One region of the Kocuria sp. BT304 genome, then DNA from elsewhere that is predicted to be linked to it. Evidence: predicted binding sites of a transcription regulator. Region 1 holds the regulator's gene; the other holds the start of a gene.
The links. Region 1 encodes HspR, which represses chaperone genes until heat shock. Its sites were predicted from a motif close to AAGTTGAGTCNNNNNGACTCAACTT; they were not measured.

Region 1 (11,455 bases):
CCATCACGTTGCCGGCCTCGACGCACACCATGGTCCGCCACTCGTCGTCCCCGAAGTCGCTGATCCCCACGGCCTTGTCCGCCCACGGGTTCCACACCACGGTGCTGTCCGAGCCCTCCTTGCCGAGCACCAGCACGCGGTCCAGGGCGGGGTCGTCCACGTGCACCTCGCCGCGGTGGGCGAACACGGCGTCAGTCTCGCCCGTGAGGCGCAGCCCGCCCACCTGGGTGCGCTGCTCCTTGGCCACCTTGTCGTAGTAGGACACGCCGTCCAGTCCGGAGAGCGTGATCCGGGTGGCGTCCCCCACGTGCAGGTAGGTGTGCAGGGCCTCCTCGACCTCGAAGGTCTCGGAGCCCGTGTTCGTGACCGTGAGCTCCAGGCGCAGCCTGCGCCCCGCGGTCATCCGGAACCGGGCGGCGAACTCGTGGGGGAACGGTGCGCGCAGCTCGTCGGAGACGTCCTCGGGCGTGAGGGTGAACTCCGCGAAGGGGTCACCGTGCTGGTCCTCGCCCTGCTCCGTGAGCGCCCACTCGGTGATCCGCGCGAAGCCGTGGGCGGGTTCCATCTCCCCCGTGCGCCCGGGGCCGAACCACGGGAAGCACAGGGGCACCCCGCCGCGCAGCGCCCGGCCGGTCTCGCTGTAGGCCCGCGAGGACATCCACAGGACGGGCTCGTGCCCCTCCGGGGCCCAGGAGACCGCGTGGGCGCCGTAGCTCAGCACGGCGCCGGTGCCGTGGGGGCCCGACAGGGTCAGGGGTTCGGGCAGTCGTGTCATACCCCCACCTAAGCACGCTCCCCGGCCTGCGCCGGGGAGCAGCACGGCAGGTTACTGCCGGGTTACGAGTCCGCGTGCTCCGCGGACTCCGGGTGCGCGACCTCCTGCTTGAACCACTCGAAGGCCTGCCGGTGGGACTCCGAGCGGCGGACGAAGGCCCAGGAGATCCCCAGCAGCACGAGCCACACGGGAAGGGCCACGAGTGCCGTCGCCGTCTCCACCTCGGTGGTCAGCGTCCACACCACGAACGCGAAGAACAGCAGCACCACCACGCACATGAGAAGCCCGCCCGGCATCTTGTACTCGGAGGCCGCGTGGCGCTCCGGGTGCTTGCGGCGGAAGCACATGTATGACACCAGGATCATGGACCACACGAAGATGAACAGCATGGACGCCACGGACGTGATGAGCGTGAACGCCTCGATGATCGAGGCCCCGGCGTAGAGCACCGGGATGGTCAGCAGCAGCACCAGGGCGGTGAAGAACAGGGCCCGCACGGGAACTCCCACACGGTTGAGCCCCTTGAACAGCCGGGGTGCGCTGCCCTCCGCAGAGAGCCCGAACAGCATGCGGGAGGTGGAGTACACGCCCGAGTTGGAGGAGGACATCGCCGAGGTCAGCACCACGAAGTTCACCACGGAGGCGGCCGCCCCGAGGCCCGCGAGGGAGAACATGTCCACGAACGGGGACTGCTCCGGGTTGATCGAGCGCCACGGGGTGACCACCAGGATGGCCAGCAGGGAGCCCACGTAGAAGATCAGGATGCGCAGCGGCACGGAGTTGATGGCGCGGGGCAGCGTGGTGCGGGGGTCCCGCGCCTCGGCCGCCGTCGTGCCCACGAGCTCCACACCCACGAAGGCGAACACCGCGATCTGGAACCCCGCGACGACTCCCATGGCCCCGTGGGGGAACCAGCCGCCGTCGTTCCACAGGTTGGACACCTGGGCCACGTTGCCGTCCGGCGACGTGAAGTGCGTGACGGCCATGACCGCGCCCACCACGATCAGCGCCAGGATGGCCACGATCTTGATGAGCGCGAACCAGAACTCCATCTCCCCGAAGCTCTTCACGCTCACCGCGTTGAGCAGGAACACGACCACGAGCACGGCCACGGTGGGCAGCCACAGGGGCACCGAGGGCCACCAGAACTGCACGTACCCGGTGATGGCCACGAGCTCCGCGATCGCGGTGACGATCCAGCAGAACCAGTAGGACCAGCCCACGAAGAACCCGGCCCACGGTCCGATCAGGTCCGCCGCGAAGTCCGCGAAGGTCTTGTAGTGCAGGTTGGACAGCAGGATCTCACCCATCGCGCGCATCACGAAGAACAGGAACAAGCCGATGGCCATGTACACCAGGACCACGGCCGGACCGGCCAGGGAGATGGTGCGGCCCGAGCCCATGAACAGCCCGGTGCCGATCGCACCGCCGATCGCGATCAGCTGGATGTGGCGGTTGCTCAGGCCACGGGTGGGGCCGGAGTGTGCGTGGGGCGGCGACACCGCGGTGGAGCTGTTGGTCATGGCTCCCGAGGGTACACCGCCACCGCGCGTGGCCGTGGCCTGGACCACACCCCTGCGCGGGTCGTCCGGGAACCGGGCCGGCGGCGCCTCGGCATCACTCGGGGACTGCGCCGGCGCCGCGTCGGCCTCGCCCAGGAGCCGGGTCGGCGAGGCGTCGGACCCACCCGGGGACCACTCCGGCATCACGTCGACCTCGCCCCGAGGGCCGTGCCGGCGTGATGCTGGGGACCGTGCCCGTCAGGTGCCGGGAACGCCTTCGAGGGTGCTCCGGGCACGACGCGGCCCCCGCGTCGCACTGTCGTGAACAGGCGGCGCGGGGCCCGGGGTGCTGGGGGCCGGGGTGGATCACCCCAGGGCCCGCCCCGGCGGATCCCCGCCGGGGCGGGCACCCGCCGCGGGCGGGCTCAGCGCACGCCGCCCGATGCCGCGCTCTGCGGCAGCACGTAGCTGTCGATCGCACCGGGGCGGCCGTCCATGAACCCGTCGATCTGCAGCTTGTCCGCCCGCAGGTGGGGGTCGTTGCGCAGGTAGTGCTTGGTCTCCCGAGCCACGAGCCCGGAGAGGATCAGCAGCCCGATCAGGTTCGGGATGGCCATGAGCCCGTTCATGAGGTCCGCGAAGGACCACACGATGGCCAGCGGCACGCTGCAGCCCACGAACACCACCGCGGAGAAGAACACGCGGTAGGGCATCACGGCCCCGCGACCGAAGAGCCGCTCCATGCAGCGCTCGCCATAGTACGCCCAGCCCAGGATGGTGGAGTACGCGAAGAGCACCAGGCCCACGGTCACGATCAGGTGGCCCCAGCCGCCGGGCAGGCCGTGGCTGAAGGCGTCACCGGTCATGGTGGCGGCGAAGTCCTTGCCCTGCTCCCACACGCCGGTGGTGACGATCACCAGGCCCGTGCAGGTCACCACGATGATGGTGTCGATGAACGTCTGCGTCATGGACACGAGCCCCTGGCGCACCGGGTGGGTGGTCTGGGCCGCGGCGGCGGCGATGGCCGCGGAGCCCATGCCGGACTCGTTGGAGAAGATCCCGCGGGCCACACCCATCTGCACCACGATGATGATGGCCGAGCCCGCGAAGCCGCCCACGGCCGCGTGGCCGGTGAACGCGGTGGTGAAGATGGTGGCGAAGGCCGCCGGGACGGCGTCGATGTTGACCACCAGGATGAACAGCGCGCCGAGCACGTAGAAGATGATCATCACGGGCACGAGCGCGGAGGTGACCTTGCCGATGGACTTGATGCCGCCCACGAGCACCAGCAGGGTCAGCACGGCGAGCACCAGGCCGGTGACCCACACGGGCACGCCGAACGAGGACTCCACGTTGGCGGAGATGGAGTTGCCCTGGGTCATGTTCCCGATGCCGAACGAGGCCAGCACGGCAGCCACGGCGAAGAACAGGGACAGGAACTTGCCGAAGCCGTTGGGGATGCCGCGGAACAGGTAGTACTGCGGGCCGCCCGAGATCTCGCCCTTGGCGTCCCGCGCGCGGAAGCGCACGCCCAGGAACGCCTCCGAGTACTTGGAGGCCATGCCGAGGATGCCGGTGACCCACATCCAGAACAGGGCGCCGGGCCCGCCCACGGAGATGGCGGTGGCCACGCCCACGATGTTGCCGGTGCCCACGGTCGCGGCGAGCGCGGTGGTCAGGGCCTGGAACTGGGAGACGTCCCCGCCGGGGGCGTCCTTGTCCTTGCGCTCGAACAGCGCGAGCCGCAGCGCGGGGATCAGCTTGGTGACCTGCAGCCCGGCGAGTCGGGCGGTGAGGTAGATGCCGGTGCCGAGCAGCAGCGGCATGAGGATGAAGGGCCCCCAGACGACGCCGTCCACGGCGTCGAGGAGGTTCTGGATCGCATCGAGCATGGAAGTGTCTCTCGTTCGTGCTGGAGGCGCGAAGCCGTGGATCAACTGTGAATCACGTCACCGTTTGGCACAGTGAACCACATCGGCGCCGCGGCTCCCGGCCCATCCGCCGCGTGGCGCGGCGGTGTTGCCGGCCCCGCCGGTCCTCGGGCACGACGACGCCGCGCGGCCGCCCCTTTGCCCTGCGCACCCGGGTGCCGGGTCACCGGGGTGCCGGAGCACCCGCGCACGAGGGGATGACGAGACCCCTGCACGCTCGACCCGCCGGGTACGGGTCCCTGCGGCGCCGCGGCCGAGGGGCCCGCCGCCCGAGCGCGCGCCGGGGTGCGGGAGCGCGCTGGGGGCGCGGGCGGCGTCGTGCGCTAGCGGCGCGCGGCGAGCACGAGGGCCACGGAGACCACCGCGCACGAGGCCATGCACGCGAGCATGGGCACGGCGGTGGACTCGCCCGCCAGTCCGGTGAGCGGGGTGACCACCCCGGCCATCACGAACTGCGCGGTGCCCACCACCGCGGCGCCGGTCCCGGCGAGGCCTCGGGCCTGGGCGCGTCGCTGGGCGAGGGCCACCGCGTTGCCGAGCACGAAACCCATGCAGGACTGGGAGAGGAAGATCAGCACGAGCGTGGCGGGGCCCACCACACCCAGCAGCGCGAGCACGAGGTTGAGCACGGAGGTCGCGGCGAGCCCCGTGACCCCGGCCAGCAGCAGCGACTCCGGCGCACGGGAGCCCACGATCCGGGTGTTGACCACGCCGGTGGCGATCGACCCGCACGCGTTGAGCGCGAAGACCACCGAGTACCCGAGCGCGCTGAAGCCCAGCACGTCCTGGATCACGAACGGGGACGCGGAGATGTAGGAGAACAGGGCCCCGAACGCGAACGCGAAGCTCAGGGCGTGCAGCGTGAACCGCCGGTCCCCGAGCACCGCGCGGGCGTTGCGGAGGATGCGCCCGATGCCGCCCCGCGAGCGGGCCTCGGGCGGCAGGGTCTCGGGGATCACGAGCAGCGAGCACCCGAGCATCACGGCGCCGAAGACGGTGAGCACCGCGAACGCCGTGCGCCAGTCCGCCACGGTGGCGATCACCCCGCCCGCGAGCGGTGCCACCACGGGCGCGAGGGACGTGATGAGGGACAGCACGGAGTACAGCTGCGCGGCCCGGTGCCCGCGGGCGATGTCCGAGACCACGGCGCGCGCGATCACCACCCCGGCGGCCCCGGCGGCGCCCTGCAGCAGCCGCAGCCCAAGCACGAGCCCGATGTGCGGGGCCACGATGATCGCCGCGGAGCTCAAGAGGAACACCAGGTTTCCCCCGAGCACCAGCCGACGGCGCCCGAGGACGTCCGAGAGCGGCCCCAGCAGGAACTGCCCGAGGGCCATCCCGACCATGTAGGCGGTCAGGCTCAGCTGGATCACGCTGGCCGGGGCGCCGAACCACTGCGCCATCTCCGGCATGGAGGCCAGGTACATGTCCGTGGCCATGGGACTCACGGCGGAGAGCACGCCCAGGGATCCCACGAGCACCACCGCGTCCCACCGCGGCCGCAGCCCCAGCCGGCTGCGCAGCAGATCGCGCGGCCCGGGATCCTGCATCGCGGGGCCCTGCTCGTCGGGATCCCCCTTCCGGGGGTCGCCGGGCGGGGACTCGGGCGGCTCGTGGTCCTGGGGCATGCGAGTCTCCTGCGCGGCGCCGGCGGAGGGTGGGCCTCAATCGTAGGGTCCGCCCGCCGCGCCGTGACCTCCCGTGACGGCCCGCCTAGGATGTTCCACGATGGAATCCAGCGATCGCACCCAGTCCTCCGCCCTCCCCTCCGGGGACGACGCCGCCCTGCCGGACTCGTCCGCCCCGGGCACCCCGGCCGGCGCCCCGGGCACCCCGGACACCGCGCCGGCGACCACCGCCCAGCACTCGGACGCCGAGCACGGCGAGCGGGCCGCCGCACCGCGGGACGGCGGGGGCGGCGCGGCGGCGTCGTCGTCCGGGGACGCGGTGGGTGGCGAGCCCGGCACCGACGGCCCCGGGGCGACCCCCGCGGCGTTCCACCGGCAGCCGTTCTCGTTCGTGCGCCGCGGGGACCGGCTCTCCCCCAAGCGGCAGAAGGCGTGGGAAGAGCATGCCGGGCAGTGGGTCCTGGAGATCCCCCGCGTGCGCACCGACACCTCCGTGGACCCCTCCTACCACCTGGACCGGGAGGCCGTGTTCGGCCGCACCGCGCCGCTCGTGGTGGAGATCGGCTCCGGGCTGGGCGAGGCGATCGTGGCGCACGCCGCCGCGCACCCCGAGCTGGACCACCTCGCGGTGGAGGTCTACAAGCCCGGGATCGCGGACCTGCTCATGAAGGCCGCGCAGGCCGGGGTGGAGAACGTGCGGGTCGCCCAGGCCAATGCCCCCGAGGTGCTCGAGCACATGCTCGAACCGGCATCCGTGTGCGAGCTGTGGGTGTTCTTCCCCGATCCGTGGCACAAGACCCGCCACCACAAGCGCCGCCTGGTCTCCCCCCGCTTCGCCGAGCTCGCCGCGCGCGTACTCGAGCCGGGCGGGCTGTGGCGCCTGGCCACGGACTGGCAGGAGTACGCCGTGGTGATGCGCGAGGTGCTCGACGCCGCGGACGCCGACTTCGAGAACCTCCACCCCGGGCCCGTGGCCGACGACGAGCACCCCGAGACGGGGTGGGCACCGCGCTGGGACGGGCGGGTCCTCACGAGCTTCGAGCGCAAGGCCACGGAGGCCGGCCGCGTGCCCCGGGATCTGACCTACCGGCATCGCTGACCCTGCGGCCACAGGGATCCCGGCCGGGGCAGTTCGGTCGCTGAGCAGTTCGGTCGCTGAGACCACGGATGTGACCCCGCGCCCCCCGTTCTGGACGCCACGGAGTGGGCAGATGCGCAGAGACCCCGCACCACGAGGTGGTGCGGGGCCCCTGCATGCCGAGGTGCGCTCAGGACGCGCTACGGCCGCGCTTCATCCCGCGTGCGGTCGGGGCATCGGCGGCGCCGGTGTCGCGGCCACCGTGCTCCGGCCGGGCCGGGCGGTAGAGCATGAGCGCCTGCGAGACCTTGCGCGGCGCCCGAAGCGAGCCGCGGGCGATCCGCACGACGTCCCCTTCGGAACCCGCCGTGAAGATCATGTCCCGCTCGCGCCGGGCCTCCCGCTCCTGCTCCAGCTCCTCGGAGAGTTCCGTGACCCGGGACTGCAGCGCCTGCACCTGGTTCTCCAGCTGCATGATCCGCTTGATGCCCTCCAGGGACACCCCATCCTGGGAGAGCTCCTGGATCTGGCGCAGCTTCTGCACGTCCATCTGGGAGTAGCGGCGCGCCCGCCCGGAGGCCCGGGACGGGGTCACCAGGCCCAGGCGGTCGTACTGGCGCAGCGTCTGCGGGTGCATGTCCGCGAGCTCGGCCGCGACTGAGATCACGAAGACGGGCTGGGCGAAGTCGATGGACATCTCAGACCGCGGCCTCCTCGGTCAAGGACGCACGGGGATCAAAGTCCCCCGTGGCCTCGGCGAACGTGCGCAGGGCCTCCTTGGCGGCGTCGTCGAGGTCGGCGGGCAGCTGGATCTGCACGGTGACGATCATGTTGCCCGTGCTGGACCCCGTGGTGAAGCCCTTGCCCCTGACGCGCATCCGGCGCCCGGACGATGTCCCCGCGGGAACCTTCACGCTCACGTGGCCCCCGTCCAGGGTGGGCACCTGCACGGTGGCCCCCAGACCGGCCTCACTCACGGTCACCGGGACCGTGACGTGGACGTCCTGGCCCTCCCGGGTGAAGAACGGGTGCTCCTTGACCTTGACGGTCACGAACAGGTCCCCGTTGCCGCCCGGGCCGGTGTGGCCCTTGCCAGCGATCTTGAGCCGTTGGCCGTCCTTCACGCCCTTGGGCACGCGCACCGTGGTGGTCTGCCCGTTGCCCCGGCGCAGCTTCACGGTGGTGCCGTGGTACGCGGAGCGCAGCGGAATGGTGGTGGTCGTGTGAATGTCCTCGCCCTTGGTGGGCGGGGCCTGGTAGCCGCCGAACCCACCCTGGCCGCCGAAGCCGCCACCAGTGCTGAAACGGGTGTCCCCGCCCTGGGCACCGCCGAACTGCGCGAACAGGTCCTCGAACCCGCCGCCGCCGCTGGACGTGGTGTAGCGCCTGCGGCCGCCGCCACCGCCGTTGAACAGGTCCCCGAAGATGTCCTCGAAGCCCGCGCCGCCGGTGCCGCCCGCTCCCGCGGGCCCGCCGGCCGTGAAGCGCGCACCCGAGCCCATGGCCCGGATGGCGTCGTACTGCTCACGCTCCTCCGGGTCGGAGAGCACGGAGTTCGCCTCGGTGATGTCCTTGAACTTCTTCTCCGCAGCCGCGTCCCCCGGATTCTGGTCCGGGTGGTACTTGCGGGCCAGCTTGCGGTACGCCTTCTTGACGTCTTCCGGGGATGCGTCCTTGGAGACGCCCAGGACGCTGTAGAAATCCTTGTCGATCCAGTCCTGACTGGCCATGACGCCTCCTTCCTGTGAATTCTTCCTCAGTAGGACTCGGGGCGGGTCCCGTCATGTGGACCCGCCCCGAGGTGTTGGTGTGCGCTACGGCTGCGCCGCCACGGCCACCTGGGCCGCCCGGACCACCCGGTTGCCCACCTTGAAGCCCGAACGCAGCACCATGGACACGTGGTCCGGCTCCACCTCGTCGGTGGGCTGCTGCATCACGGCTTCGTGGACGTTGGGGTCGAAGCTCTCCCCCACCTCACCGATGCGGGTGAGTCCCTTCTTGCCCAGGGCGTCCTCGAGCTTGGTGGCGATCGCCGCGAACGGGCCGTCCGTGAGGTCGCCCGCCTTGCGGGCGGCGTCGACGTCGTCCAGCACCGGCAGCAGCGCGGAGATCAGCTCACCCGAGACGAAGTCCCGCAGCTGGTCCTTCTCCCGCGCCGTGCGGTTCTTGAAGTTCACGAACTCCGCCTGCAGCCGCCGCAGGTCCTCGAGCCGCTCGTCGGCCAGCTTCTGGACCTCGGAGCCGCCCGCCGGGGCGGCGTCGCCGGACGACGACGCCGCGTCCGCGGACCCGGCCTCCTGGGACTGGGGGGTGCCGAGAATGTCGTCCACGGTGAGCCCCTCCTGTCCCTCGGTGCCGTCCTGACCGGTGCGAGCGGGCTGTTCCGGATCCTCCGGCACGGACTGGCCGTGGCCCTGGGTGTTCTCGGAATCGCTCATGCTCACTTCTTCCCGTCGTTGTCGTCGTCCACGACCTCGGCGTCGACGATGTCGTCGTCCTCCTTGGCCTGGGCGCCCTCGGCACCGGCGGCACCGGCCCCAGCACCCGCGGCCCCCTCGGCCTGGGACTGGGCGTACAGGGCCTCGCCGATCTTGGTCTGCGAGGACTGCAGCTTCTCGAACGCGGTCTTCACGGCATCGTCGTCATCGCCCTCGAGCGCGGCCTTGACGGCGTCCACGTCCGCCTGGACCTCGGCCTTGACGTCCTCGGGGATGGCGCCCTCGTCGTCCTTGATCAGCTTCTCCACCGAGTATGCGGTCTGCTCCGCGTTGTTGCGGCGGTCCGCGGCCTCACGGCGCTGCTTGTCGGCGTCCGCATTGGCCTCGGCGTCCTTGACCATGCGGTCGATGTCCTCCTTGGACAGCGAGGTGCCGCCCGTGATGGTCATCGACTGCTCCTTGCCGGTGCCCTTGTCCTTGGCGGACACGTGCACGATGCCGTTGGCGTCGATGTCGAAGGTGACCTCGATCTGCGGCATGCCGCGCGGGGCCGGCGCGATGCCGGTCAGCTCGAACGTGCCCAGGTTCTTGTTGTCCCGGGTGAACTCGCGCTCACCCTGGAAGACCTGGATGGACACGGAGGGCTGGTTGTCCTCGGCGGTGGTGAAGGTCTCGGAGCGCTTGGTGGGAATGGCCGTGTTGCGCTCGATGAGCTTGGTCATCACGCCGCCCTTGGTCTCGATGCCCAGCGACAGCGGGGTCACGTCGATCAGCAGCACGTCCTTGCGGTCGCCCTTGAGCACACCGGCCTGGATCGCGGCGCCGATGGCCACGACCTCGTCCGGGTTCACGCCCTTGTTGGGGGCCTTACCCGCGAGCTCGGTGACCTTCTCGACCACGGCGGGCATACGGGTGGAACCACCCACGAGCACCACGTGGTCGATGTCGGAGACGTTGATCCCGGCCTCGGAGATGACGTCCTTGAACGGCTTCTCGGTGCGGGCCAGCAGGTCCTTGGTGAGGTCCTCGAACTTGGCACGGGAGAGCTTCTCGTCCAGGTGCACGGGGCCCTCGGGGGTCACGGACAGGTACTGCAGGGAGATGGTCGTGGACGTCGCGGAGGACAGTTCCTTCTTGGCCTGCTCGGCTGCCTCCTTCAAGCGCTGCAGGGCGATCTTGTCCTTGGACAGGTCCGCACCGGTCTTGGACTTCACCTGCTCCAGCAGCCAGTCCACGATGCGCTGGTCCCAGTCGTCGCCACCGAGGCGGTTGTCACCGGCGGTGGCGCGCACCTGGATGGTGGAGAAGTCGTCCTCGTCCTTGCCGACCTCCAGCAGGGAGACGTCGAACGTGCCGCCGCCGAGGTCGAAGACCAGGATGAGCTCGTCCTCCTTGCCCTTCTCCAGGCCGTAGGCCAGGGCCGCGGCGGTGGGCTCGTTGACGATGCGCAGCACGTTCATGCCGGCGATCTCACCGGCCTCCTTGGTGGCCTGGCGCTCGGCGTCGTTGAAGTACGCGGGGACGGTGATCACGGCGTCCGTGACCGTGTCGCCCAGGTAGGACTCGGCATCCGCCTTGAGCTTCATGAGCGTGCGGGCGGAGATTTCCTGCGGGGTGTACTTCTTGCCGTCGATCTCAGTGGTCCAGTCGGTGCCCATGTGGCGCTTCACGGAGGCCACGGTGCGGTCCACGTTCGTCACGGCCTGGCGCTTAGCCACGTCACCCACGAGGGTCTCGCCGTCCTTGGAGAACGCGACGACGGACGGGGTGGTGCGGTTGCCCTCGGCGTTCGCGATGACGACGGGCTCGCCGCCCTCGAGAACCGCCACCACGGAGTTGGTGGTGCCGAGGTCGATTCCTACTGCACGGGACATTGTCGATCCTTTCGTTGATGCGGTGCGGCCCGCCGGTGACGCCGGTGCGTCCGCGGTGCCGCCAATACTTGAGCTTTCGTGACTCAAGTTTACACATTGAGCACCCCGTGTCAACCTAAGTTGAGTGCCACCCACTCAACTTACTGGCCGCCCGATCTGGCAGGATGCGCGGCGAGTTAGGCCGCCTACCCGTTGCGCGTTACAATCGTGAGTTTGCACGCCCGGGGCG
Region 2 (11,455 bases), 620 kb from region 1:
GCCGATCCGGGGACACGTCCGGGACGTTGACGTTGAGAATCCACTCGTCGAACGGGCGCTGCTCCCAGCGCTCCAGGGCGTAGCGGGTGACCAGCAGGGCCGTGTCCCAGTGCTGGGGGGCACCGGAGGTGATGGACACCGCGATCCCCGGAATCCCGTGGGACGCGCCCGTGAGCACCGCACCCACGGTGCCCGAGTGCAGGGTGGCCTTGCCCGTGTTCGCCCCCAGGTTCACGCCGGAGAGGATCATGTCCGGGCGCTGCCCGAAGGCGCCGTAGGAGGCCAGGAACGCGATCAGCGCGGGGGCGGCCTTCACCCCCACGCATTCCACGTCCTCGGGCATCTCCGGCGGGCTGGCGGGGACCAGGGCGATCTTCCCGTCGACCTCCTCGCCGGACAGGGACGCGCTGGCACCCGAGTACTCCTCCGCCGGCGCCGCCACCTTCACGGTGTGCCCCCGCTCCAGCGCCGCCCTCGCCAGGACCGCCAGCCCCGGGGACGAGATGCCGTCGTCGTTGGTCACCAGGATGTGCATGTGCACCATCGTGGCACGCGTCACGCACCCGGGCCAGGGCTCAGGAGATCCGGCGCACCGTGATCTGACGGGCGAACTTCTCGACGGTGGTGCGGTTGCCCGTGCCCAGTCCGCGCCGGGCCACGTTGAGCGCCCCGGCAGAGGCACCGAGCGCCACGGCGTCCACCAGGTCCAGCCCGCGCGCCAGCCCCACGGAGATCCCGGCGGTCATCGAGTCCCCGGCCCCGCGGTGGTCCAGCGGCGTGATGGACGGCGCGCAGACCTCCCGCACGGAGTCCTGCTCCACGAGCAGCGCCGGGTCCTTGGCGCGCGAGACGACGACGGCGCCCGCGCCCCGCTCCACGAGCGCCCGCCCGGCATCCACGAGGGACTCGGGGGTGTCGTCCGAGCCGAGGTCCAGGTCCCGGACCTCCTCGTGGCTGATCTTGAGCACGTCCACGTGCGCGGCCACCGCGGCCAGGGCCGGGGCGCCGCTGAGGTCCGCGACCACGGTGGTCCCGGCGTCCCGGGTGTCCCGGATGAGACGTCCGAAGAAGGAGGCCGGCACCACGTCCCCGGGCTCCGCGCCCGTGACCGTGAGGACGTCCGAGGCCAGGGCGTCCACGAACGCCGTGCCGTAGAGATCGTCCAGCTCGTGGCGGGAGAGCTCCGGCGGCGGCATGTGGGCCACGGTCTCCCGGTCCTCCCCGCGCAGGTCGTACACGTAGCCGCCGTTGCCGTACCCGTAGCGCACGGCGTTGACCTGCATGCCGAGCCCGTCCAGCATGGAACGGATCAGGGTGCCCAGCTCACCGCCGAACGGCCCGTTCACCGAGACGTCCGCGCCCAGGGAACCGGCCATGCGGGCCACCCACAGCCCCTGCCCGCCCGGGTGCATGTGCACGTCCGACTCGTGGGCGCTGCGGTTGCGGTACGCGGCGGGCTCCGTGATCTCCGTGATCAGCAGCGGGGTGGGCACCAGGACGGAGAGGCGCGGTGCGGCGCCGGAACGGGTATCGGTCACGCACGAAAGCTACCGCACGCGGTCCCTGGTGAACAGCACACCGAGGTGCCACCATGGTGGGATGAATTCCACCGCACCGGTCCGCATCGTGGAGGGCCAGGCCGCCAGCGAGCACACCCTGGCGGCCCTGGGCGCGTACTTCAGCGAGCTCGACCACCGCATCGACGGCGGGTTCGACCCCGAGCTCACCGAGGTGACCGGCCCCGAGGACGTCACCCCGCCCCACGGGGACTTCTTCCTGATGACCGACCTGGTCACGGGCGAGGTGATCGCGTGCGGCGCGGTCCGCAGGATCGACGACGACCGCGTAGAGCTGCGCCGGATCTGGGTGGCGCCGGAGCACCGCGGCCGGGGCCACGCCCGCACCCTGGTCCGGGCGCTCGAGAACAAGGTGCGCTCCTTCGGCGCCAGCACCGCGGTGGTCTCCCTGAACCCCGAGATGACCGAGGGCATCGCGATGTTCCGCAACCGCGGCTACGAACCGGTGGAGTCCTTCCACCGGGACACCACCGCTTCGGTGTTCCTGGGGCGGGTGCTCTAGGGCGGAGGTGGCCCGTGTGGCCGCTCAAGGGCGTGACGTCCGACCCGGGGGTGGCCATAGTGGGACTCGCGAGGAGCACCAGCGCCGAGAAGTAGGCCAGGCAGTCATCCGCACGGTCCGACGAGCCTGGCTCGCGCTTTTAACAGGCGCTTATAACAGGTCAGGTCAGCTCCACCACGTCAGCCACCAGCGGAGCGGCCAATCCCGTCCAGCGGCCACGCTTCTGGTAGCACCACGCCACGGCATCGGACACCCAGAGCAGTGTCTCTTCGTGCGCCCTGGGAAAGTCGTAGCGCGGTCGGTTCTCGGAGGACTGGAGCGCCTGCCCGATGATCTTCTTGTCGTGGGCATACGAAGACTCGTCCTTTTCCACCCACAAGTGGTCCGCGCCGCTGGCCGCAGCATCTCGCGCGAGGGCCCCAGACACAGCGGCCTGGCTTCCTTGTCTCTGAGCCCTCGCGCCACGTACACGTTCACCACGGTGTCGAGGGCGGAGAACTCCTTCAGCAGCTTCTTGCGGCGGTCATCGCGTTCATCGGTAAAATGGATCCTCTTCTGACCAGACAGCGCCAAGGACCGAACAGCCTTTCGGGCGCGGTTCACGTCTCCGGCGGCAACCGTGCTTGCCACCACGTAGTAGCCGCCCACTTTGGACTCATCAACAAAGACGTGGGAGTAGAGCTCGTACCGGGCCCTTCGTGAAGCGTAGTGCGGGGCGCGACACCGATGACTGCCGAGAAAACCCCTGGTTCGAGCTGAGGGGAGGCGGTCCCGATGCACAGGAACCGGAGTTCACGCTTCGCGTCACCTCAGTCCCGCGCCTCCCGCGTCCTCTTGTCGTTCGCCTTCCCGATGGCCTCCACCAGCTCGTCCTTGGTCATGCCCGAACGGCCCTGGACGTCCAGCTCCTGGGCGATCTCGTAGAGGTGCTCCTTGGAGGCGTTCGCGTCCACGCCGCCGGCGGTGTCCTCCTTGTTGAGCCCACCCTTTTCCGCGCTGGCGTCCGACGGGCCGTTCTCCTCCTTGGGCTCCCAGTGGCCCCCCACCTTCTCGTGGGTGTGCTTCACCGCGGCCCACGCCGTGCGGGCCGCGCGGGACTCCTCCTGGTACTTCTCCTGTGCGGAGTCGTACGCCTGCGCGAACGTGTCCTGCGCCTTCTCGTCGGAGCGGCGCAGCGTGGACGGAATCTCGTCCTGCCGCGCGCGGCCGTTCTTCTTCGCCTTCGGCACGGTGTCCTCCTTCTTGTCGGGGATGTCTCCGGTGCTTCGATTCTAGGAACGACGACGCCGCCCGCCCCACCCTTTCGGGCCCGTCACCTCCCGTGACGGCCGGGCGAGGGTCCGTGGAAGCACCGCCGCTCGCCTTGAGCATAGTCCGCTCAAGATAGGTGCCCGAACCCTTGGCACTCTGCTGGACCGAGTGCTATATTTTTCGTAGTTGAGTCAGTGGGACTCAAGAAACGTGACAGCGCCGGATCCGGACACCAGCGGCCGAGCGCTCCACGGAGGTCACGCACATGGAAGGAATGACTGTCATGGCTACTTTCGATCCGTTCACCGAGGTCCAGAACTTCGCCAACCAGGTCCTCTCCACCCGCAACGGCCTGGAGCAGATGCCCATGGACCTGTTCCGCCGGGGCTCCAACTACTACCTCGCCGCGGACCTCCCGGGCATCGACCCCACCAGCGTGGACGTGGACGTGGACGGCCAGCTGCTGACCATTCGCGCGCAGCGCCGCCTGCCCTCCGCGGAGAAGGACACTAAGTGGATCGTGCGCGAGCGCCGCAACCACTCCTTCGTCCGCCAGCTGAACCTGGGCCAGGGCATCGACACGGAGAACATCACCGCCGCGTACGACAACGGCGTGCTCACCGTGACCATCCCTGTGTCCCCCAAGTCCCAGCCGCGCAAGATCCAGGTGGCCACGGGCCAGAACCAGGACAGCGTGGTGCTGGAGAACGGTCAGCAGGAGCAGAAGACCGAGTCCTCCGAGGACTCAGAGAGCTGAGCGCCCCGGCATCACCCGGGATGCACTGAGTGAGCCACGAGGGCCCGCGGGATCTCCCGCGGGCCCTCGGGCATGCCCGACGGGGATTCCACGCACGGGGCCCCGTAGCGTCCGTCCCACCGCGTGAGGAGCCGCCGACGCGGCGTCGCGATGTCCGGTCCTCCTCCGGGACCGCCCGCGACGGCGTGCGCGGCGTCGCCCGTGGAGTGCGGCGGTGCGCGCGGCGTCGCCCATGCTGTGCGGCGGTGCGCGGTGGTGCGCGGCTCAGCCCGCGAAGAAGAACCGGGTGAGGTGGAAGAACACCGGTGCCGCGAAGATCAGGGAGTCCATCCGGTCCAGGATCCCGCCGTGACCCGGGATGAGGGCGCCGAAGTCCTTGATGCCGCGGTCCCGTTTGAGGCTGCTCATCACGAGCCCGCCCAGGAAGCCCAGCAGGCAGGAGACCAGGGCCAGCACCCCGGCCTGCCACGGGGTGAACGGGGTCAGCCACCACAGCGCGGCGCCCAGGGCCGTGGCGGAGAGGACCCCGCCCACGAAGCCCTCCCACGTCTTGTTGGGACTCACGGTGGGCGCGATCCGGTGCCGGCCCATGGTCTTGCCCCAGAGGTACTGCAGGACGTCCGAGCCCTGCACCACCACCGCGAGGAACAGCAGCAGTGCCCCCGCCTCCACGCCACCAGACCCCACGGCGGAACCGTCCGCCGCGGCCTTGCCGTGATGGATGGCCACGGGCAGCTGCAGCACGGCCGGGAGGTAGCTCAGGGCGTAGACGCACACCATGAGACCCCACTGGCTCAGGGCGGCCCGGTGCAGGAAGGACTCCGTGCGCCCGGACAGCGCGAGCAGCACGGGTAGGAACAGGAACGCGTACACCGGGATGAAGATGGCGAACATCCCGTACCAGTGCTCCCACACGAACCAGAAGTGCAGCGGGGCCAGGACCACCAGGATCCACGTCAGCACCCGGCGGTCCCGCTCCCCGGGCGGCAGCAGGTTGGCGAACTCCCGCAGGGCCAGCAGGGACAGGGCGAGGAACAGCAGCACCACGGCGGTCTCCCCCAGCGCCAGGCTGCCCACGAGCACCGCCACCATGATCCACCACGCGAAGATCCGCTGCCGCACGTTCAGCAGCGTGGCTCGCAGCCCCTCCGACGCCGTGCGCCGGTACATCAGCTCCGCCACCACGGTGGCCAGCACCAGGAACCCCAGCAGTCCGGCGAGGAACCACCACGTGGGCCCGCCCAGCAGTCCGATCATCATGACGGCCTACCCCTTCTCCCGCAGTTCGCGCGCCACGGCCCGCAGCCGGGTGGCCACGGTCAGCGCGCACCCCAGCACCACGAGCACGAGCGTGACCCACAGAACGGTCCCGCGCGGCCACCCCCACCACGGGTCGGTGACGCTCAGCAGGATCCCTGCCATGAGCAGCCACATGCGCCGCTGCTTGGGCAGCACCCCGCCGAACTGCTGCGCGCACCCCGCGCTCACGCCCAGGGTGCGCACGTAAGCGGTGAGCACCGCGAGGCTCCCGGCCAGCCACCCCAGGGCTGCACCGCCCGCCACGGACGACGCCGCCCAGCCGGCCCCCGCGAGCAGCGCCAGGTCCGAGATCCGGTCCGGCACCTCGTTGTAGAGCTCCCCCGTGGGGGTGCGCAGCCCGCCCTCCACGGCGAGCATCCCGTCGAACATGTTGCACAGCAGACGCAGGGGGATGCAGAGCGCGGCGAGGACGAGAGAGAGGGCGCGGGCGGCGTCGTCCGCGTGGACCGAGACCACCAGGCACCCGCAGCCCACCAGGGAGACGAGCACCGAGGCCACCGAGATGTGGTTGGGGCGCAGGCCCGCGCGCTGCAGGGCACCCGCGATGGCGGTGGCCCACCCGGCGGAACGCTGCGGGATGGGCCTGCGCAGGGGATCGGTGGTGGCCATGCGGCGTCTCCTCGGGCCGTGGGGACTGTGGATCTGCGCCAACAGTGGCATACCCGCTGGCCCGTGGTGGTTGGATGTCCACAACCGCGCCACCTCGATCCCACCGGGAGACCACCGTGCACAGCAGCACCTTTGAAGAGCCCGCACCACCTTGGCCCTCGCGCCAGGCACGGCTGACCTGCGGAGACGGGCCGCGCGCCGTCCCGGGAGCCGCCGTGACGCACCGTGCGCGCCCCGGAGCGGAGGAGCACGGTGAGCGCGCTGCGTGACCACGCCGTGGCCGGGCTGTGGGGGTTCGCCGAGGCCACTGCGTTCTTCGTGGTCCCGGACGTGTGGCTCTCCGCGGTCGCCCTCCGGAACCTGCCCCGCGGGCTCACGGGCGCGGCGTCGGCCACGGCGGGCGCGCTGGTGGGCGGCGCCGTGGTGCACCGCTGGGGCGCGCGTGCCACCGGGGACGACTCGGCCAGGATGCTCGCCCGGATCCCCGCGGTCTCCCCCGCCATGGTCGAGCGCGTGGAGCGGGAGATGGCCGCGCGGGGGTTCACGGCCGTGCTCCTGGGCCCGCTGCGGGGCACCCCCTACAAGCTCTACGCCCGCACCGCCGGACTGCGCGGAGACCCGCTGCCCCGGTTCCTCGCGTGGTCCGTGCCCGCGCGGACCCCGCGCTTCGTGGTGGTCACCGCTGCGGTCGGCGGGATCTCCGCCCTGCACGGCCGGCTCTGGCCGCACGCCCCCGAGCGGGTGCGGTGGGCGATCTTCGGCACCGGGTGGACCGCGTTCTACGCGTGGTACTTCCGCACGGTGGGCAGGGACTGAGAACGGGCCCCGGACACCGACCGCAACGGTCGGCACCCGGGGCCCGTCGAGCCGGCGCGAGGGACGCTCAGCGGCCCATCCAGCGCACCACGCGGTCGAGGTCCTCGGTGGCGCGCTCGGACCACACCATCAGCGCGTACACGTGGGGCCCGCCCTCGCACACCACGGTGGTGGTGTCCACGCCTGCGCGGACCAGGTCCGTGACGAACTCCATGGTGTCCGGGTAGAGCATGTCCCGGTCCCCCTGCAGCACGAACGTGCGCGGCAGCCCGTGGACGTCCCCGAACGCAGGGCTCACCGCGGGATCCGTGACCTCACGGGTGCCGGCCCACCAGCGGGCCGCGGCGCGCGGGCCCTCGGTGTCCAGCATGTGGTCCACGGAGCGGTACTGCTCGATCTCCGGGTTGCTCACGGTCGCGTCCACCCACGGGGAGATCAGGATCAGCCCGGCAGGCGCACCCATCCCCGCATCGCGCAGCCGCATGGCCTGCGCGACCGCCAGGCCGCCACCGGCCGAGTCGCCGGAGAGGAACACCCGCGGTCCGAGGCCGTGCGCCAGGTCCCACACGCCGTCGGCCAGGGCCAGCGCCTCGTCCACCGTGTGGTCCGGGGCGAGCCCGTAGCCCGGCACCACCACGGTGGCCCCGGTGCGCTGGATCAGCGCGTCGATCCACCGCCAGTGCGTGGTGGTCACGGGGTGCACATACGCGCCGCCGTGCCAGTGGACCACCACGGGGGCGTCCGCGAGCGGGGTCCGGGGGCGGGCGACGACCACCGGCCGTCCGGCCACCATGACCTTCTGGAACTCCACGCGCCTGTGCATGGACCGGTGCGGTGCGGCCTCCTCACGGGGCCGGGCGAGGGAGGCCAGCAGCTTCTCCTCGGACTCCCACACGTTGGGCAGCACCCGCAGCCCCTGGTCGGTCACCCGCAGCGCGGGGTCTGCCGGGACCAGGACCACGTCCGGCGTCGGCTCCGCAATCTCCGCCAGGACCGGCTCGGCCGTCGCACGGGGTTCCGGGTCGGGGTCCGCGTCCTGCTCCACGGCGTCGTTCCCCGTGGGGGCCGCAGCGTGGCGGCCGTGCCGCTGAGCGCGGTGCCGCTCGGTCTCGGTGCGGGTGTCGGCCGCGGGCTCCTCACCGCGCGGTGAGTCCGTGCCCGACGCCGCGTGGTGGGCTGCCGCGCCGACGGTCGCCGCAGCCACCGGTGCGGCCACGGCCGCTCCGGTGTGCTGCGCGGTGCCGCGCTGGCGCCCGGGGGACTCCGCGCGGTGGCGACCCTTCCCGTGGGAGCGGCGTACGGCGTCGTCGTCCGCCGAGGCCGTGCCAGCGGCGACCGCCGCACCGGCGCTCGCGCGGGCCAGGGACTCGCCCTCGACGTCCACGTTCGGCATGATGCGGTCCAGCCAGCGCGGCAGCCACCAGGCCTTCTCGCCCAGCAGACGCATGACCGCCGGGACCAGGAGCATGCGCACCACGAAGGCGTCCAGCAGCACACCGCCCGCGAGCGCGAAGCCGATGGGCTTGATCATCGCCAGCTCCGAGAAGATGAAGCCCGCGAACACGGAGATCATGATGATCGCGGCCGCGGTGACCACGGAGCGCCCGGCCCGGAAGCCGTACACCACGGCCTGGCGCGCGGGGTGCCCGTGGACGTACGCCTCGCGCATGCCGGAGACCAGGAACAGCTGGTAGTCCATGGCCAGGCCGAAGAGGATGCCGATCATCAGGGTGGGCAGGAAGCTCAGGATGGGCCCGGGATCGTGCACGCCGAACACGGCACCGCCCCAGCCCCACTGGTACACGGCCACCACTGCGCCCAGGGAGGCGAGCACCGAGAGCAGGAAGCCCAGGGTGGCGATCACGGGAACCAGGATCGAGCGGAACACCATGAGCAGCAGCAGGATGGAGATGACCATGACCACGCCCAGGTAGAGCGGGAGCTTCTCGCCGAGCAGCTGGGAGACGTCGATGTTCGCGGCGGTGGTGCCCGCCACGCCCACATGGACGTCCTGCTGGGAGCCGAGATCCCCGTTGAGGTCACGGATGCTGCCCACGAGGTTCTCGGTGGCCGCCTCCGCGGGACCGGACTCGGGGATCACCTGGATCACACCGGTGGTGCGGTCGTCCGTGAGCTGGCCGGGCAGGACGTTGGCCACGTCCTGCTGCTGCGCCAGGCGGTCCGAGACGGCGTCCATCTTCTCCTGCGCCCGGGCCTCGTCGAGACCCTCGGGCAGGTCCACGACGACGGCGATCGGGCCGTTCTCACCCGCACCGAAGTCCTCGGCGATGCGCTGGTACGCCCTGTACTGGGTGCTGTCCTGGGCCTCGGTGGAGGCGTCCGGCAGCCCGAGGCGCATGCTCTGGGCCGGCAGGGCGAGCACGATCAGCACCGCCGCGCACGCCACGGTGCTCAGCCACGGGTGGCGCAGGTGCAGGGGCACGTTGTGCTCGTCGATCACGCCCTCGCGCGGCTCGGCGCCACGCTGCTTCCTGGGCAGCACCCGCGTGCCGGCCAGGGACAGCAGCGCGGGGGTGAGCGTGAGGGTCATGAGCAGGGCCACCAGCACGGCCAGACCCGCCGCGGTGCCCATCAGGCCCAGGAACGGGATGCCGGTGACGTTCAGCGCCACGAGCGCCACGATCACGGTCAGCGCCGCGAAGAACACCGCGGTGCCCGCGGTGCCCACGGCCATCCCGATGGACTCCCGCACGGGCATTCCCCCGCGCAGCTGCTGGCGGTGCCGGTTGAGCACGAACAGCGAGTAGTCGATGCCCACCGCCAGGCCCAGCATCACGCCGAGCATGGGCGTCACGGACATCATGTCCACCACGCCGGAGAAGGACAGGGTGATGCACGAGGCCACGGCCACGCCCAGCAGCGCGGTGAGCACGGGCAGCACCGCGGGCACCACCGCCCGCAGCATGATCAGCAGCACCAGCGCGGCCACGACCACGCCGATGACCTCCGAGGGGCCCAGCAGCGCGGTGATGTCCTGCGCGATCTCCTGGGAGAAGTCCACGTCCACGCCGTCCACCGGGTGGCTGCGGACCGCGTCCATCACGGCGTTCTTGGTGTCCGCCTCCACCGCGTTCTGCTCCTGCGTGAAGTTGACCACGCTGATCGCGGAGTTCTGGTCCTTGGACACTACGCGGTAGTCGCCCATGCGCTCGAAGGACTTCTCGCCCTCTTCGAGCTGGGCCTTCTGCTGCTCCATCGCGGCGGGATCCACCCCGCGCTGCTTGAGCACCTGCTCCGCGCTCACCCCGGGCGGCAGGCTCTGCTTGAGCTGGGCGATCTGCCTCTCGCCCTGGTCCAGCTTCGCGCGGCCGTCCTTGAGCTGCTGGCGGCCGTCGTCCAGCTGCTGCTGGCGTTCGAACGGGTTCACGGTGGAGGCCACGCCGGAGACGTCCTGCGTGGCCTTGAGCGCATCGGCGATGCCGTCCTTCTGCGCCTGCGTGAACGCGGAGCCGTCCGTGGTGTGGAAGACCACCCGTCCGGTGCCCTGGTTGGCCTCGGGCATCTCCGCCTTGAGCCGGTCCGCCAGGTTCTGGGTCTCGGTCCCGGGGATGGTGACCGCGTTGCTGAGGTTCACCCCCGAGAGGGCCACCCCGCCCACGGCCAGCGCCAGGACGGCGAGCCACACCAGGATCACCGCCCACGCGTGAGCGGCTGCGCTCTTGCCCAGCCTGTAGAGAAGTCGTGCCACGGGATGTCTCCTACTGAATCGGAAGGGTTCTCTTGCGTGCGCCGCCGGGTGTGCGCCGCAGCGCGTGCCCGGGCGGTGCGGGGCGGGCCCCGCGCGAGGTCGGAGGGCGCCGGCGGACAGGCCGACGCCGCGTGGTCAGGAGTCGAAGCCCCGCCCCAGGACGTCCAGGGCGGTGGAGAGCAGCTCGTCCCACGTGCGGCGGCCCCGCTCGTCCAGGACGCCGCCGGTGCGGGCGAGCCACTCGTCCAGGCACTCGGCGAAGGAGTTGATGAGGGTGGTGGCCACCAGGTGCGTCCGGAACGGCGTGTACCGGGGCAGCCGCTCCCGCAGCACCTCGTCCAGGCGCTGCACCGCGGTGCTGGTGACCCGGAAGCTCCACAGGGACGCCGCCGGGGTGCCCTTGACGTCCACGGAGAGCACCGGCTGCAGCTCGGCGATCAGCCCGCGGGAGCGCAGGGCGTGGATCAGCTGCCGGTAGACGTCCCCCAGGCTCGCCTCCCCCGCCGGCCCGGGGTCCGGCAGCTCCTCCAGCACCCGGTCGATGAGGTCGGTGGCCAGTTCCGACAGGTGCTCGAACACCGCGTCCTGCGCCGAGGGGAAGTGGTTGAAGATGGTGCGGCGGGACACCCCCGCGCGCTCCGCGAGCTCGTTGACGGTCACACGATCCGCGCCCCGCTCCGTGGCCAGCTCCCCCGCGGCCACGATGATGGCCCGGCGGTTGCGCAGCCGGATGGCCTCGCGCTTGTCCTTGGGCTCCGCCGCGGGCCGCTGGCGGCATCCGGAGATCAGCTGGGGTGTCACGTGCGCCATCGTACGGCAGTCATTGCACTGTGTGCACCTTTCTGTGCGGAGGGTCTCACCGGTCCGCACCCGGGAGCGCCGGTCCCCACCTCAGTGCAGGTAGCGCGCCCGCA

Region 2: the regulator HspR is predicted to act here: its motif matches at 3,514-3,538, upstream of DNL27_RS11975 (Hsp20/alpha crystallin family protein).

What each region holds. Positions count from the first base shown of each region.
Region 1 covers NZ_CP030039.1:582,034-593,488, reverse strand. The annotation lists gene DNL27_RS02675 (D-hexose-6-phosphate mutarotase) at 1-775, opposite strand, end outside; gene DNL27_RS02670 (amino acid permease) at 838-2,298, opposite strand; gene DNL27_RS02665 (sodium:alanine symporter family protein) at 2,703-4,169, opposite strand; gene DNL27_RS02660 (multidrug effflux MFS transporter) at 4,532-5,836, opposite strand; gene trmB (tRNA (guanosine(46)-N7)-methyltransferase TrmB) at 5,937-6,935, shown strand; gene DNL27_RS02650 (heat shock protein transcriptional repressor HspR) at 7,105-7,611, opposite strand; gene DNL27_RS02645 (DnaJ C-terminal domain-containing protein) at 7,613-8,644, opposite strand; gene DNL27_RS02640 (nucleotide exchange factor GrpE) at 8,729-9,358, opposite strand; gene dnaK (molecular chaperone DnaK) at 9,355-11,226, opposite strand.
Region 2 covers NZ_CP030039.1:2,729,469-2,740,923, forward strand. The annotation lists gene surE (5'/3'-nucleotidase SurE) at 1-535, opposite strand, end outside; gene DNL27_RS11955 (1-phosphofructokinase family hexose kinase) at 576-1,538, opposite strand; gene DNL27_RS11960 (GNAT family N-acetyltransferase) at 1,600-2,079, shown strand; gene DNL27_RS11965 (hypothetical protein) at 2,240-2,452, opposite strand; gene DNL27_RS11970 (ChaB family protein) at 2,889-3,308, opposite strand; gene DNL27_RS11975 (Hsp20/alpha crystallin family protein) at 3,614-4,087, shown strand; gene DNL27_RS11980 (phosphatidate cytidylyltransferase) at 4,352-5,347, opposite strand; gene DNL27_RS11985 (CDP-alcohol phosphatidyltransferase family protein) at 5,354-6,016, opposite strand; gene DNL27_RS11990 (hypothetical protein) at 6,269-6,832, shown strand; gene DNL27_RS11995 (MMPL family transporter) at 6,900-10,541, opposite strand; gene DNL27_RS12000 (TetR/AcrR family transcriptional regulator) at 10,677-11,342, opposite strand; gene DNL27_RS12005 (D-serine ammonia-lyase) at 11,433-11,455, opposite strand, start outside.